Regions from separate parts of the Pseudomonas sp. 273 genome, predicted to be linked through region 4. Evidence: riboswitches for the same ligand, from Rfam matches in the RefSeq annotation. Region 4 holds a riboswitch; each other region holds the start of a gene.
What was found. Region 4 has a riboswitch for cobalamin ahead of PKO50_RS01585 (TonB-dependent receptor). Riboswitches for the same ligand answer to the same signal wherever they lie in the genome.

Region 1: another riboswitch for cobalamin. It lies ahead of PKO50_RS20670 (TonB-dependent receptor); the one in region 4 lies ahead of PKO50_RS01585 (TonB-dependent receptor).
Region 2: another riboswitch for cobalamin. It lies ahead of cobW (cobalamin biosynthesis protein CobW); the one in region 4 lies ahead of PKO50_RS01585 (TonB-dependent receptor).
Region 3: another riboswitch for cobalamin. It lies ahead of cobO (cob(I)yrinic acid a,c-diamide adenosyltransferase); the one in region 4 lies ahead of PKO50_RS01585 (TonB-dependent receptor).

Annotation. Positions count from the first base shown of each region.
Region 1 covers NZ_CP116775.1:4,549,008-4,552,207, reverse strand. The annotation lists gene PKO50_RS20680 (M48 family metallopeptidase) at 1-809, opposite strand, end outside; gene PKO50_RS20675 (LemA family protein) at 825-1,421, opposite strand; cobalamin riboswitch at 1,564-1,770, shown strand; gene PKO50_RS20670 (TonB-dependent receptor) at 1,917-3,200, shown strand, end outside.
Region 2 covers NZ_CP116775.1:5,933,649-5,936,848, forward strand. The annotation lists gene cobM (precorrin-4 C(11)-methyltransferase) at 1-621, opposite strand, end outside; gene PKO50_RS27115 (cobalamin biosynthesis protein) at 656-1,060, opposite strand; cobalamin riboswitch at 1,160-1,351, shown strand; gene cobW (cobalamin biosynthesis protein CobW) at 1,443-2,495, shown strand; gene cobN (cobaltochelatase subunit CobN) at 2,596-3,200, shown strand, end outside.
Region 3 covers NZ_CP116775.1:5,125,495-5,128,694, reverse strand. The annotation lists gene PKO50_RS23325 (FUSC family protein) at 1-777, shown strand, start outside; cobalamin riboswitch at 800-1,021, shown strand; gene cobO (cob(I)yrinic acid a,c-diamide adenosyltransferase) at 1,247-1,858, shown strand; gene PKO50_RS23315 (cobyrinate a,c-diamide synthase) at 1,858-3,153, shown strand; gene bluB (5,6-dimethylbenzimidazole synthase) at 3,150-3,200, shown strand, end outside.
Region 4 covers NZ_CP116775.1:334,350-337,549, forward strand. The annotation lists gene PKO50_RS01585 (TonB-dependent receptor) at 108-1,973, opposite strand; cobalamin riboswitch at 2,058-2,258, opposite strand; gene eutS (ethanolamine utilization microcompartment protein EutS) at 2,570-2,905, shown strand; gene PKO50_RS01595 (EutP/PduV family microcompartment system protein) at 2,908-3,200, shown strand, end outside.

The DNA of each region.
Region 1 (3,200 bases), 3.3 Mb from region 4:
ACCGCGGCCTTGATCAGGCTGCCGAAGAAGGTGCCGAGCGAACCCAGCACCCACAGGCAGAGGCCGGCGACGAAGGCCAGCGCGATGAAGCCCAGGGCCGAGCCGGAGCCGGCGTCGTTGCCGGCGTTGCTGCGCTGCACGCGGATGCGCGCGACGTCGTCGGCCGTGTGGCTGTCCCACAGGCCGCGGACCATGGTCTCGCCGATCAGGCCCAGCAGCAGGATGCCGTGCAGCAGCGCCACCAGGCGGGTGTTCAGGCGCATGTCGCCGTGGTGGATGTGGCTGAACTCGTGGGCGATCACCCCCTGCAGCTCGTCGCGGCTGAGCAGGCCGATGGTCCCGCGGGTGACGCCGATGACCGCATCGCGCGGCGTCAGGCCGGCGGCGAAGGCGTTGATGCCGCTATCCTCCAGCAGGTACACCGGTGGCACCGGGGCGCCCGAGGCGATGGCCATTTCCTCGACCACGTTGAGCACCCGGCGCTCGTCGGCGTCGCGGGCGTCCAGGTTGATCAGCCGGCCGCCCAGGCGCTCGGCCACGATGCGGCCGCCCAGGCGCAGCTGGCGGTGCTTGTACCAGGCGCCGAGCACCACCACGCCGACCACCACCAGGGCCACCCACAGGTAGAGCTCGAGGTCGGGCAGGCGCTGCGGCGAGGTCCAGTGGCTGGCGGGCTCGCCGATATGGCGCCAGAGCCAGCCCAGGACCAGGCTGGTGAGCGTCACCAGGCAGGTCACCGCCATGGCCAGGAGCAGGATCAGCCGCCCGGTCTGGCGGCGGGCGCGGTCCTGGTGCTGGAAGAAGTTCATAGGGCCGGCCAGCGCTTAGAAGCTGACCTTGGGCGCATCCTGGATCTGCTGGCTGTCGGCGAACTCCAGCGAGGCGGCGTCGGCCTTGTGGCCGAAGTTGGCGGCCAGCAGCACGGCGGGGAACGACTGGCGGTAGGCGTTGTACTCCATCACCGCGTCGTTGTACGCCTGGCGGGCGAAGGCCACTTTGTTCTCGGTGCTCGACAGCTCCTCGGTGAGCTGCTGCATGTTCTGCGAGGCCTTCAGGTCCGGGTAGGCTTCCAGGGTCACGTTGAGCCGCCCCAGCGCGCCGCCCAGGGCGCCCTCGGCGTTGGCCAGCTGGGCCAGTGCCGCGGGGGCGCCGGGCTGGCTGGCGGCGGCCTTGAGCCCGGCCACCGCGGCGTTGCGCGCGGCGATCACCGCTTCCAGGGTTTCCCGCTCGTGCTTGAGGTAGGCCTTGGCAGTTTCCACCAGGTTGGGGATCAGGTCGTAGCGCCGCTTGAGCTGCACCTCGATCTGCGCGAAGGCGTTCCGGTAGCGGGCGCGCAGGTTCACCAGGCGGTTGTAGATGGCGATGGCGCCGAAGAACAGCACGGCGAGGACGAGCAGTAGCACCAGGGAAGAAACCGACATGGGCAGTCCTTTTCGAGCGTCGGGAAGGTCCGCCGATGATAGCGGAAAGCTTCCACGACGGCAGGGAGGCCATCACAGGCTGCGCCCCGGCGCGGAAGCATGCTGTAAAGGGCCGCCCTTGACGCTCCGCCGCCCAGGTGGTCAGATGCCCGCCGTTCCAGGTGCCTCGTGCCGCCGTGCGCGAGGTGAAACGGGAAGCCGGTGCGTCGCCCTTGGCGGCAAGTCCGGCGCTGCCCCCGCAACGGTAAGCGAGCGGGGCATCCACGAGGCCACTGTGCTCCGGCATGGGAAGGCGGATGCTCCACGATCCTCGCGAGCCCGGAGACCGGCCTGGAGCGTTGTTGGCAAACCCGCGGTGGGCGGGCGTGAGCCGGATTCCGGTCGCGCCCGCGCCGGAACTCGCTGCGCCGCCTGCGAAATTCCCATTTCGAGGCGATCACCTTGCATTTCCCCTTCCCTGAATCCGTACCCCGGCGCGCCCTGTGGCTGGCCGGCCTGTGCCTGAGCCCCTGCCTGCATGCCGCGCCCCTGGGGCTGCAGGACGAAATCGTCAGCGCCCCTTCGGTGGAGTCCACCACCGTCGCCGAGATGGCCCGCTACGGCAGCAGGCTCGAAGTCATCGAGCGCGAACGGATCGAGCGCGCCGGCCCCAGCGCCGACGTCACCCGCGTGCTGCAGATGTACGTGCCGGGGCTATTCGTGGCGCCGAAGAACGGCCCCTTCGACTACGGCACCTACTCGCTGCTGGGCGGGCGCAACGACGACACCCTGATCCTGCTGGACGGCGTGCGCCTGAACAACCGCCTGTACGGCGGCCTCTACCTGGACACCCTGCCGACCGCCGCGGTGGAGCGCATCGAGGTGCTCAAGGGCGGCCAGGGCCTGCTGTTCGGCACCCAGGCGGTGTCCGGGGTGATCAACATCGTCACCCGCAGCGCGCGCAGTCGCGAGGCCTCCGGCGAGGCCAACCTGGGCCTGGACAGCTTCCGCGGGCGCAGCGGCGACGCACGCGTGGAGAAGGTGCTGGAGAACGGCCTGGGCGACCTCGGCCTGCTGGCCTACGTCAGCCACAACCGCTCCGACGGCTACAAGCCGTTCCGCGAGCAGGACATGACCGCCACCGTCAGCGACAAGCGCCGCTCCTACGACGTCAACGTGTTCGGCGCCAAGGCCATCCAGGCCTTCGGCGGCGATTCGCGCCTGGAGCTGTTCTACCAGTACGCCGACGCCGACCTGGACTACGCCCGCCCGGCCGACAACCGCCACACCACCAACGACCGCATCCAGCAGATCGCCACCGCCACCTTCGAGCAGCACCTGGGCGAGGACTTCAGCTGGTTCGCCAAGGCCCACCTGAACGACTGGGACACAAGCTACACGCGCATCTACAACCTCGCCGGCGGCGGCACCCGGGTGCTCAACCACAACGACTACTGGGGCTTCACCGACTGGGGTGCGCAGCTGGAGGGCAAGGCGCGCCTGGCCGGCGGCCACGAACTGGTCTTCGGCAGCGACAACCAGTGGTACAAGGGCCAGGACGATGTCCTCATCATCGACAACGACAAGGCCGAGTCCCACGCCCTGTACGCGCAACTGCGCCCGCAGGTGGACCTGCTGCCGAACTGGCACCCCAGCCTGGGCGTGCGCCGCGAGGAAATGAGCGGCGGCGAGGGCGCCACCGTGTGGATGCTCACCTCGCTGTACGACCTGACCGACCAGCTCAAGCTGCGCGGCCAGCTGGGCACCGCCTTCAAGCTGCCCAACGCCGAGCAACTGTTC
Region 2 (3,200 bases), 1.9 Mb from region 4:
CAGGATGTCGCCGAGGGTGCCGCTGACCTGGTCCTGATCCGGCCAACTGGCGCGGTGGATCACCGCGATCGGGCAGTCCGCGCCGTAGTGCGGCAACAGCTCCGCGACTATCTTCTCCAGCTGCCCCACGCCCAGGTGGATGGCCATGCTCGCCCGGTGCCGCGCCAGGTCGCCCAGGGATTCCCCCTCGGGCATCTTCGTGCGGCTGGCGTAGCGGGTGAGGATCAGCGTCTGCGACACGTCCGGCAGCGTTAGCTCGCAGCCCAGCAGCGCGGCGCAGGCGGCGGTGGCGGTGACCCCGGGGACGATCTCGTAGGGGATGCCGAGCCGGCGCAGGTGCTGGATCTGCTCACCGATGGCGCCGTACAGCGAAGGGTCGCCGGAATGCACGCGGGCCACGTCCTGGCCTTTCGCGTGGGCCTCCGCCAGCAGCGCGACTATCTGCTCCAGATGCAGCTCGGCGGTGTTCACCACCACCTCGGCGCTGTGCCCTTCGAGCACCGCCTCGGGCACCAGCGAGCCGGCGTAGAGAATCACCGGGCAGCTGCGCAGCAGGCGCTGGCCCTTGACCGTGATGAGCTCGGGATCGCCGGGGCCGGCGCCGATGAAATAGACCGTCATGGGCGTTTCGCTTCGGATCGGGAAAGGCGCAAGTCTACCCCAGCCCGTAGGGAGCCATGGCCAGCGCGCAAGTAGCGTTGGCGCTGCGCCGCTTGGGCACGACCAGCCGCGCCGGGCCTTCAGCCAGCGCTTCGGCCAGTGCCAGGGCGGCAGCCTCAGCCACGCCAGCGCTGCCGGTGACCTGGCGAGCCCGCTCGGAAGTGGAAGTCAGGCGCTGCTCGTAAGGCGCCAGGCGCTGCGCATCCAGCAGTTCCAGGGGCAGACGAAGTTGCCGCGACAGGTCGCGCAGGCCACCTTCCAGGGCCTTGGCCTCGCTGCTGGCCAGGGCATTCAGAGCCGCCTCATCGAGGCCGGCCTCGCGCAGGCAGGCGCGCAGCAGGGCGAGCAGTTCGTCGGCGCCGCAGCCACGGCGGCACCCCAGTCCGGCAACCAGTATCACGCGGGCGATCCTTCCTCGGGCAATCGCCGGGCAGCACAGCACGGCCCAGGCAGAGCGTCAACCGGCCCGGTGGCGATTGACCACCCGCCGGGCACTGCGTAGCCTTTGCCGCTTCGAGGTTCTCCGGCCCGGCGCCGGAGCTAAGAGGGAACGTGGTCAAGGCCACGGCTGCCCCCGCAACTGTGAATGATCCAAACCCCTTCGAATGCCACTGCCCACGGGCGGGAAGGCGAAGGCCAGGCGCAAGCCGGATCGTGAGCCAGGAGACCTGCCTCGAACCAGCATTACCACAACCGGGCGGGGTGATCCGGTGGCGGCTTCCGACGCGCGGAACCTCCGTGCGCGCGCCCCTGCCTCCCGCCATCGCAGCGCAGAGGCGACCATGCAAACCCTGGCCAAGCTCCCCGTCACCATCGTCACCGGCTTCCTCGGCGCCGGCAAGACCACCCTGCTCCGGCACATGCTCGACAACGCCGAAGGCCGCCGCATCGCGGTGATCGTCAACGAGTTCGGCGAACTGGGCATCGACGGCGAAATCCTCAAGCAATGCTCCATCGGCTGCAGCGAAGAAGAAGCCGTGGGCCGCGTCTTCGAACTGGCCAACGGCTGCCTGTGCTGCACCGTGCAGGAAGAGTTCTTCCCGGTGATGCGCGAGCTGGTGGCGCGCCGCGGCGAGCTCGACCAGATCCTCATCGAGACCTCCGGCCTGGCCCTGCCCAAGCCCCTGGTGCAGGCCTTCCAGTGGCCGGAAATCCGCAACGCCTGCACGGTGGATGCGGTGATCACCGTGGTCGACAGCCCGGCGGTGGCCGCCGGAACCTTCGCCGCCCACCCCGAGCAGGTCGACGAGCAACGCAGGCAGGACCCGAACCTGGACCACGAATCGCCGCTGCACGAACTGTTCGAAGACCAGTTGGCCAGCGCCGACCTGGTGGTGCTGAACAAGGCCGACCTGCTCGACGCCGACACCCTCGCGCAAGTGCGCACCCACGTCGCCGAGGAACTGCCGCCGGCGGTGAAGATCATCGAGGCCAGCGCCGGCAAGCTGCCGCTGTCGGTGCTGCTGGGGCTGAACGCCGAGGCCGAGCTGCACATCGACAGCCGCCCGACCCACCACGACCATGAAGGGCACGAGGACCACGACCACGACGAGTTCGACTCCTTCCACGTCGACCTGCCGGAAGTGGAAGAGCGCGCCCTGCTCGACGCCCTCGAGCAACTGGTGGAGCGCCACGCGGTGCTGCGCATCAAGGGCTTCGCGGCCATCCCCGGCAAGCCCATGCGCCTGCTGGTGCAGGGCGTCGGCAAGCGCTTCGACAAACACTTCGACCGCAAGTGGCTGAGCGACGAAACCCGCGCCACCCGCCTGGTGGTGATCGGCCAGGAACTCGACCAGGCCAGCATCGCCAACGAACTGCGCACCGCACTGACCTGATGCCCTTCGTAGGAGCGAGCTTGCTCGCGAATGGCCCCGCAGCGGGGTTTGTTCGCGAGCAAGCTCGCTCCTACGCACAGCCCTCGACCAAGGCCGTACCATGCACCTGCTGCGCACCCAACCCGGCGGCTTCGTCCCCGACGACGGCATCGCCCACCTGGCCCAGACGCCCGCCGAGCTGGTCATCCTCTGCAGCGGCGATTCGCACCTGGCGCTGCTCGCCGAGGCCGCCCGCGAACTGCCGGCGGACTACCCGAGCCTGCGCCTGGCCAACCCCATGCAGCTGCAGAACCACGCCTCGGTGGACCTCTACGTCGACGAGGTGCTGCGGCACGCGAAAGTCATCCTGATCTCGGTGCACGGCGGCGTCGGCTACTGGCGCTACGGCATCGAGCAACTGGTGGCCCTGGCCGAGCGCGGCGCCACCCTGGTCCTGGTCCCCGGCGACGACAAGCCCGACCCGGAACTCACCGCCCTGTGCACCGTCGCCCCCGCCGAAGCCGAGCGCCTCTGGCAGTACCTGCGCCAGGGCGGCCTGGACAACGCCCGGCAGTTCTTCGCCAACCTGGCCAGCCGCTACCTGGGCCGCGCCTACCCCTGGGAGGAACCGCGCGCCCTGCCCCGGGTGGCGCTGCACCATCCCCGTCATGCCGCCGCCACGCTCGACCACTGGCAAGCCGAATGGAACGCCGACTGGCCGGTGGC
Region 3 (3,200 bases), 2.7 Mb from region 4:
GGCCTGGTGATACTGCCGCTGTGCGACGGCTTCCCGGCGCTGGCCCTGGTGCTGGGCGTGCCGCTGTTCATCGCCGCGCTGTGCATGACGCGGCCCGCCATCGCCGCCATCGCCTCGTCCTTCTGCATCTTCTATGTGAAGAACATCGGGCCGAGCAACGCGATGAGCTACGACCTCGGCCACTTCCTCAACTCGGCGCTGGCCACGGTGGTCGGCGTGGCCTTCGCCGTGCTGGTGTTCAACCTGGTGCGCCTGGCGCCGGGGCAGCGCCACTACCGCCGCGTGCTGGCGGCCATCCTCGTCGACCTGGCGCGGCTCACCCGCGGCCCGCTGCCGGTGGCGGAGGTGTGGTTCGACGGCCGCAGCGCCGACCGCCTGCTGCGCCTGGCGCAGTTCTACAGGAACCTGCCGGCCGAACGCCGTGCGCGCTGGCGCGGCGGCCTGCTGGCGCTGGACCTGGGCGACGAGCTGCTGTTCCTCCGCGCGCGCCTGGCCGCGGCCCGCGGCCCCGTACGGCGGGCCCGCGACGCCTACCTGCTGCGCCTGCACGACCTGCTGCTCGCCGGTGGCCCGCGCGCCGGCCGCGAGCAGGCCCTGGATGCGGCCAGCGTGGCGCTGTTCCAGGCCCTGGAGGGCGACCACCGGCTGCCGGCCGAGGACCGCGAACTGGCCCGCGCCACCCTGGTCCAGCTGCAGTTCATCTGGCTGCGCTGGTGCCGCCAGGACCCGGCCGCGACGCCGGCGCCGGCGGCGCGACCCATCGCCGCCGCCGATTGACCGGCCACCCCACCAGCCTCTAAGCTGCGCGCCTGCTACAGGTGCCTTCAGTCATGGCTGAAGGTGAAACAGGGAAGCCGGTGGAACCGAGCCTTTTCGGTCATTCCGGCGCTGCCCCCGCAACGGTAGGCGAGTCACGCGGTCGCAACAGCCACTGTGCCAACGGCATGGGAAGGCGCGGCCGGGGAAGTCCCAGGACCTCCACTCGCGAGCCCGGAGACCGGCCCGTAGCGACGACGACGCGCCGGAAGCCGTCGGGCGCTGCCCAGGCCGCGCTCCGATCGCCCCGCGTCATCCCGGTTTTTAGCCGCGCGGGTGAGAGCGGTGGAGCGATCAGGCAGATGAGCAATTCCCCTCCAGCCCCGGCCCCGCGCCGCCCGGCTGCGTTCCTTCGTCACTCCCGCATGCCCCATCAGCCACGGTGCCCCGGCGCCGCGAGCACGGCCGTCCGCGGCCAGGAGACAGAACGATGAGCGAGACCCCGGAAAAGGACGAGCGCCACCGCGCGCGCATGCAGCGCAAGAAGGAAGTGGTCGACGAGAAGATCGCCCAGGCCCGGGACGAACGCGGCGTGCTGCTGGTGCTCACCGGCAACGGCAAGGGCAAGAGCAGCTCGGCCTTCGGCATGCTCGCCCGCGCCCTCGGCCACGGCATGCGGGCCGGCGTGGTGCAGTTCATCAAGGGCGCCGCCAGCACCGGCGAGGAAGCCTTCTTCCGGCGCTTCCCCGAGGAAGTGCGCTACCACGTGATGGGCGAGGGCTTCACCTGGGAGACCCAGGACCGCCAGCGCGACATCGACAAGGCGCAGCAGGCCTGGGGCATCGCCCGCGAACTGCTGGCCGACCCGGCCATCGGCCTGGTGGTGCTGGACGAGCTGAACATCGCCCTCAAGCACGGCTACCTGGAACTGGACGCGGTGCTCGCCGACATCGCCGCGCGCCCGGCGCACCAGCACGTGGTGGTCACCGGCCGCGCCGCGCAGCCGGGGATGATCGAGGCCGCCGACACCGTCACCGAGATGGGCCTGGTCAAGCATGCCTTCAAGGCCGGCATCAAGGCGCAGAAAGGGGTGGAGTTCTGATGCCGCAAGCGCGCCAGTGCCCGGCGCTGCTGATCGCAGCTCCCGCCTCGGGGCAGGGCAAGACCACCGTCACCGCCGCCCTGGCCCGCCTGCACGCGCGCCAGGGGCGCAGGGTGCGGGTGTTCAAGGTCGGCCCGGACTTCCTCGACCCGATGATCCTCGCCCGTGCCAGCGGCGCGCCCGTGCACCAGCTCGACCTGTGGATGGTCGGCGAGGCGCAGAGCCGGCGCCTGCTGTGGGAGGCGGCCGGGGAGGCCGACCTGATCCTCATCGAGGGGGTGATGGGCCTGTTCGACGGCACGCCCTCGGCCGCCGACCTGGCGCGCACCTTCAACGTCCCGGTGCTGGGCGTGATCAACGGCCAGGCCATGGCGCAGACCTTCGGCGCCCTGGCCGTGGGCCTGGCCACCTACCAGCCGGGCCTGCCGTTCTCCGGGGTGCTCGGCAACCGCGTCGGCAGCCAGCGCCACAGCGACCTGCTGCGCGACAGCCTGCCGGAGTGGATCCGCTGGTACGGCGCGCTGCCGCGCAGCGCCGAGCTGGAGCTGCCCAGCCGCCACCTGGGCCTGGTGCAGGCCGAGGAGCTGGCCGACCTGGATGCGCGCCTGGACGCCGCCGCCGATGCCCTGGCCGCCAGCAGCGCGGTGGACCTGCCGCCGCCGGTGAGCTTCGCGGCGCCGGCCGCGCGCGAGGTGCCGCCGTCCCTGGCCGGCGTGCGCATCGGCGTGGCGCGCGATTCCGCCTTTGCCTTCCTCTACCAGGCCAACCTCGACCTGCTGCGCGAACTGGGCGCCGAGCTGTGCTTCTTCTCCCCGCTCAGCGACGAATGCCTGCCGGAGGTGGATAGCCTCTACCTGCCCGGCGGCTACCCCGAGTTGCACCTGGCACAACTGGAGAACAACCGCGCCATGGCCGCTGCCATCCGCGCCCATCACGCCGCCGGCAAGCCGCTGCTGGCCGAGTGCGGCGGCATGCTCTACCTGCTCGACGGCCTGACCGACGCCAATGGCCTATGCGGCCAACTGCTCGGCCTGCTGCCCGGCCGCGCCACCCTGCAGAAGCGCCTGGCCGCCCTGGCCCTGCAGGAGGTCGAGCTGCCCGAGGGCCCGTTGCGCGGCCACACCTTCCACCACTCGCTGCTGGACACCGGCCTGGAGCCGGCCCTGCGCGGCAGCTGCCCGAACGCCAAGCCGGTGGCCGAGGCGGTGTTCCGCCTGGGCCGCCTGACCGCGTCCTACATCCACTTCTACCTGCCGTCGAACCCGATGGCCGCCACCGCGATCTTCCGCCCATGACCGAGCACGCCTACAGCCCCGAGGAGCGCGCGGCCATCTACCGCGCC
Region 4 (3,200 bases):
GATGAATCCGCTCCTACGGGTGAGAATGCCATGCCTCACGGCAACCTGTAGGAGCGGGCCCTGCCCGCGAAATCGCGCGCAGGGCGCGCTCCTGCATGGGCCGATACCTACAACTCCGGCGTCCAGGTCAACGCCAGCAGCGCGGTGCGCCCGGCTTCCTTGTAGTGGAAGGTCTCGCTGGGGAAGCCCATGGGGTCGGTCGGGCGCTGGTAGCTGGCGCGGGCGTAGTCCTGGTCCAGCAGGTTCTGCAGCTTCAGGTCCCAGCGCAGCGTTTCACTGAACTGCCAGCTGCCGCGCATGTCGAGCACGCCGTAGCCGCCCAGGCGGTCCTGGTTGGTCGCGTCGGCGTAGCTGTTGCTCAGCGCGCGCCAGGTGCCGCCGACGCCGAAGGCGCCGAACTGGCGGTCCAGGTCCAGGCTCAGGGTGCGCCGGGCGCGGCGCGGCAGGGTGTGGCCGGTGTCGCGGTCGCGCGGGTCGATGATGCTCAGGCCGAGGTTGGCCTGCCAGCCGAGGACCTCGCGGGCCAGGCTGGCCTCGAAGCCGTCGATGCGCGCCTTGGCGATGTTCTGCGGCTGGTTGCTGGCGCTGTCCCAGGCGATCAGGTCGTCCACTTCCGTGCGGTACAGCGCGGCCTCAAGATGCGTGCCGGCGAAGTCGCCGCGCCATTGCAGCTCGTAGGTCTTCGAGGTCTCGGCCGCAAGGTCCGGGTTGCTGGCGCCGGGGTAGTAGAGGTCGCTGAAGGTCGGCGCGCGGAAGCCCTCGCCGTAGCTGGCGATCCAGCTCTGGCTATCGCCCACCGGCAGGGTGAAGGCGGCGTTCCAGCTGTTCTGCGAACCGTAGCGCTCATTGTCGTCGTGGCGCAGGCCCAGCTCGGTGGAGAAGGCCTCGCCCTTGAAACTGTGCTGGGCGAAGAAGGCGTGGTTGGTGCGGCTGTCCTCGGCGAAGGCGGTGCTGCCGTCGACCCGGTCCTCGTACCAGTCCGCGCCCAGGGCCAGCTGGTTGCGCGCATCCAACTGCAGGCGGTTGAACCAGCTGGCGGAATGCCGGGTGGTTTCCAGGGTGCCGTTGTTCCACACCTCGGCGGCGCCCACGGCCTTGTTGCGGTCGAAGCTGCGGCCCAGTTCCAGGCGGCTGTTCCACATCGAGGTCAGCTGGCCTTCGAGGTAGCCGCTGTAGCTGCTGACGCGGAATTCGTCGTGGGGCTCGGCGGGGGCGTAGCTGTAGGCGTCGTCGTATTCGCTGTCGCCGCGCTGGTCGTTGAGGCTGAAGCCGGCCTTCCAGTCCTCGTTCAGGCGGTGGTCCAGGTTCAGGTGCACGGCCTTGTTGCGCTGGCCGTCGTGGTCGCTGTCGGCGCCGACGTTGTCGCGGGTGTAGTCGTAGCCGCGGCTCTCGTCGAGGCTGGCGCCCAGGTCGAAGCGGGTGCGCTCGTCGCCGCCGGCGAGCGAGGCGCTGCGCTGGAAGGTGCCGTTGCTGCCGGCGGCCAGGCGCACCTGCGGGTGCAGGCCGGCTTCGCCGCGGCGGGTGAAGATCTGGATCACCCCGCCGATGGCGTCGGCGCCGTACAGCGCCGAGCGCGGGCCGCGGGTCACTTCCACGCGCTCGATGTTGTCGACGTTCAGGTAGTCCAGGCGGGCGATGCCGCTGCTCGCCGAGGCGATGCGCTGGCCGTCCACCAGCACCAGGGTCTGGCCGGGGTTGGTGCCGCGCAGGAAGTAGCTGGTCAGGCCGCCGGCGTTGCTCAGCTGCACGCCGGGCACCCGCTGCAGCAGCTCGGGGACGCTGCGTGCCTGCAGGCGCTCGATGTCGTCGCGGGTGAAGACGGTGTTGGCCGAGGTAGCCTGGCCGCGGGGTTCGGCCTGGCGCGCCGAGGTGATGACCATCGACGGCAGCTGGTAGGCCTGTTCGGCATCGTCGGTGGCGAAGGCCGCCGCGGGCAGCACGGCGGCGGCCAGGGCGAGACGGGAAAGTTTCATCGATGGGTTCCTCAAAAGTGGACTTTCGAGGAGGGCTGGGCAAGGGCGGGAGGGGCCGCGCTTGACGGTGCGGCCCTCCGCAACACCTGTCGTGCGTGTCGAGGGCGGTCTCCGGGCTGCCGACTCGCACGCTCCCGGCCTTCCCATGCGTGGCGCACAGTGGCGGATTGGAGCGCGGCAGGCGCGGGCCTGCGGTCGGTTACCGTTGCGGGGGCAGCGCAGGTCTTTCACCTGCTTCCCGTTACCTCGAACGAAAACGTGCGCACCTTACGAACAACGCCCCGGCCGGGCAAGTCGGGCCGATGCGGAACCTGTCTGTCAGATGCCCCTTTCCCCTACTCCCCGCCACCGCCATAGCTGCGCCCAGCCTGTGCCCGGACGCCTCCCGCCGGCTGCGACAAAGTCACTCAGCACGGCGTCGGCCGCGGGTCGCAGGCCTCGGCGGGAAACCGTCGATGCGGCGTCCTGCGGGCGTTCCAGCGGTTTCTCGTAGGAGTTTTCCGGTCTTGCGGGGCGGCGGAAAACTTTGCCGGATTTTGATAGGGCCGCCGTCCTGGCACTTGTTAGCTTCCTAAGCAGTTAGAGGAGCAGAGCACGTGTCCAAAGAGCGCATCATCCAGGAATTCGTCCCAGGCAAGCAGGTGACCCTGGCGCACCTGATCGCGCACCCCCAGGAGGAGCTGGCGAGCAAGATCGGCGTGCCCGGGGCCGAGGCCATCGGCATCATGACCCTGACCCCGGGCGAGACCGCGATGATCGCCGGCGACTTCGCCACCAAGGCGGCGAACGTGAACATCGGTTTCCTCGACCGCTTCAGCGGCGCCCTGGTGCTGCACGGCAGCGTCGGCGCGGTGGAGGAGGCGCTGGCGCAGACCTGCGCCGCCCTCGGCCGGCTGCTCGACTACAGCGTCTGCCCGGTGACCAGGAGCTGATGATGAGCGCGCAGCGGTATGCCCTGGTCGGCGGCGTCGGCGCCGGCAAGACCACCCTGTTCAACGCCCTGTGCGGCAACCCCGCGGCGGCGCGCAAGACCCAGGCGCTGGAATACGACCCCAGCGGCGCGCTGGATACCCCCGGCGAGTTCGTCAGCCACCCGCGCCTGTACCGCGCGCTGATCACCAGCACCGACGACGTCGACACCCTGGTCTACGTGCACCCCGCCGACTCGCTGGAATGCCGGCTGCCGCCCGGGCTGCTCGACATCCACGCCGGCAAGCGGCTGATCGG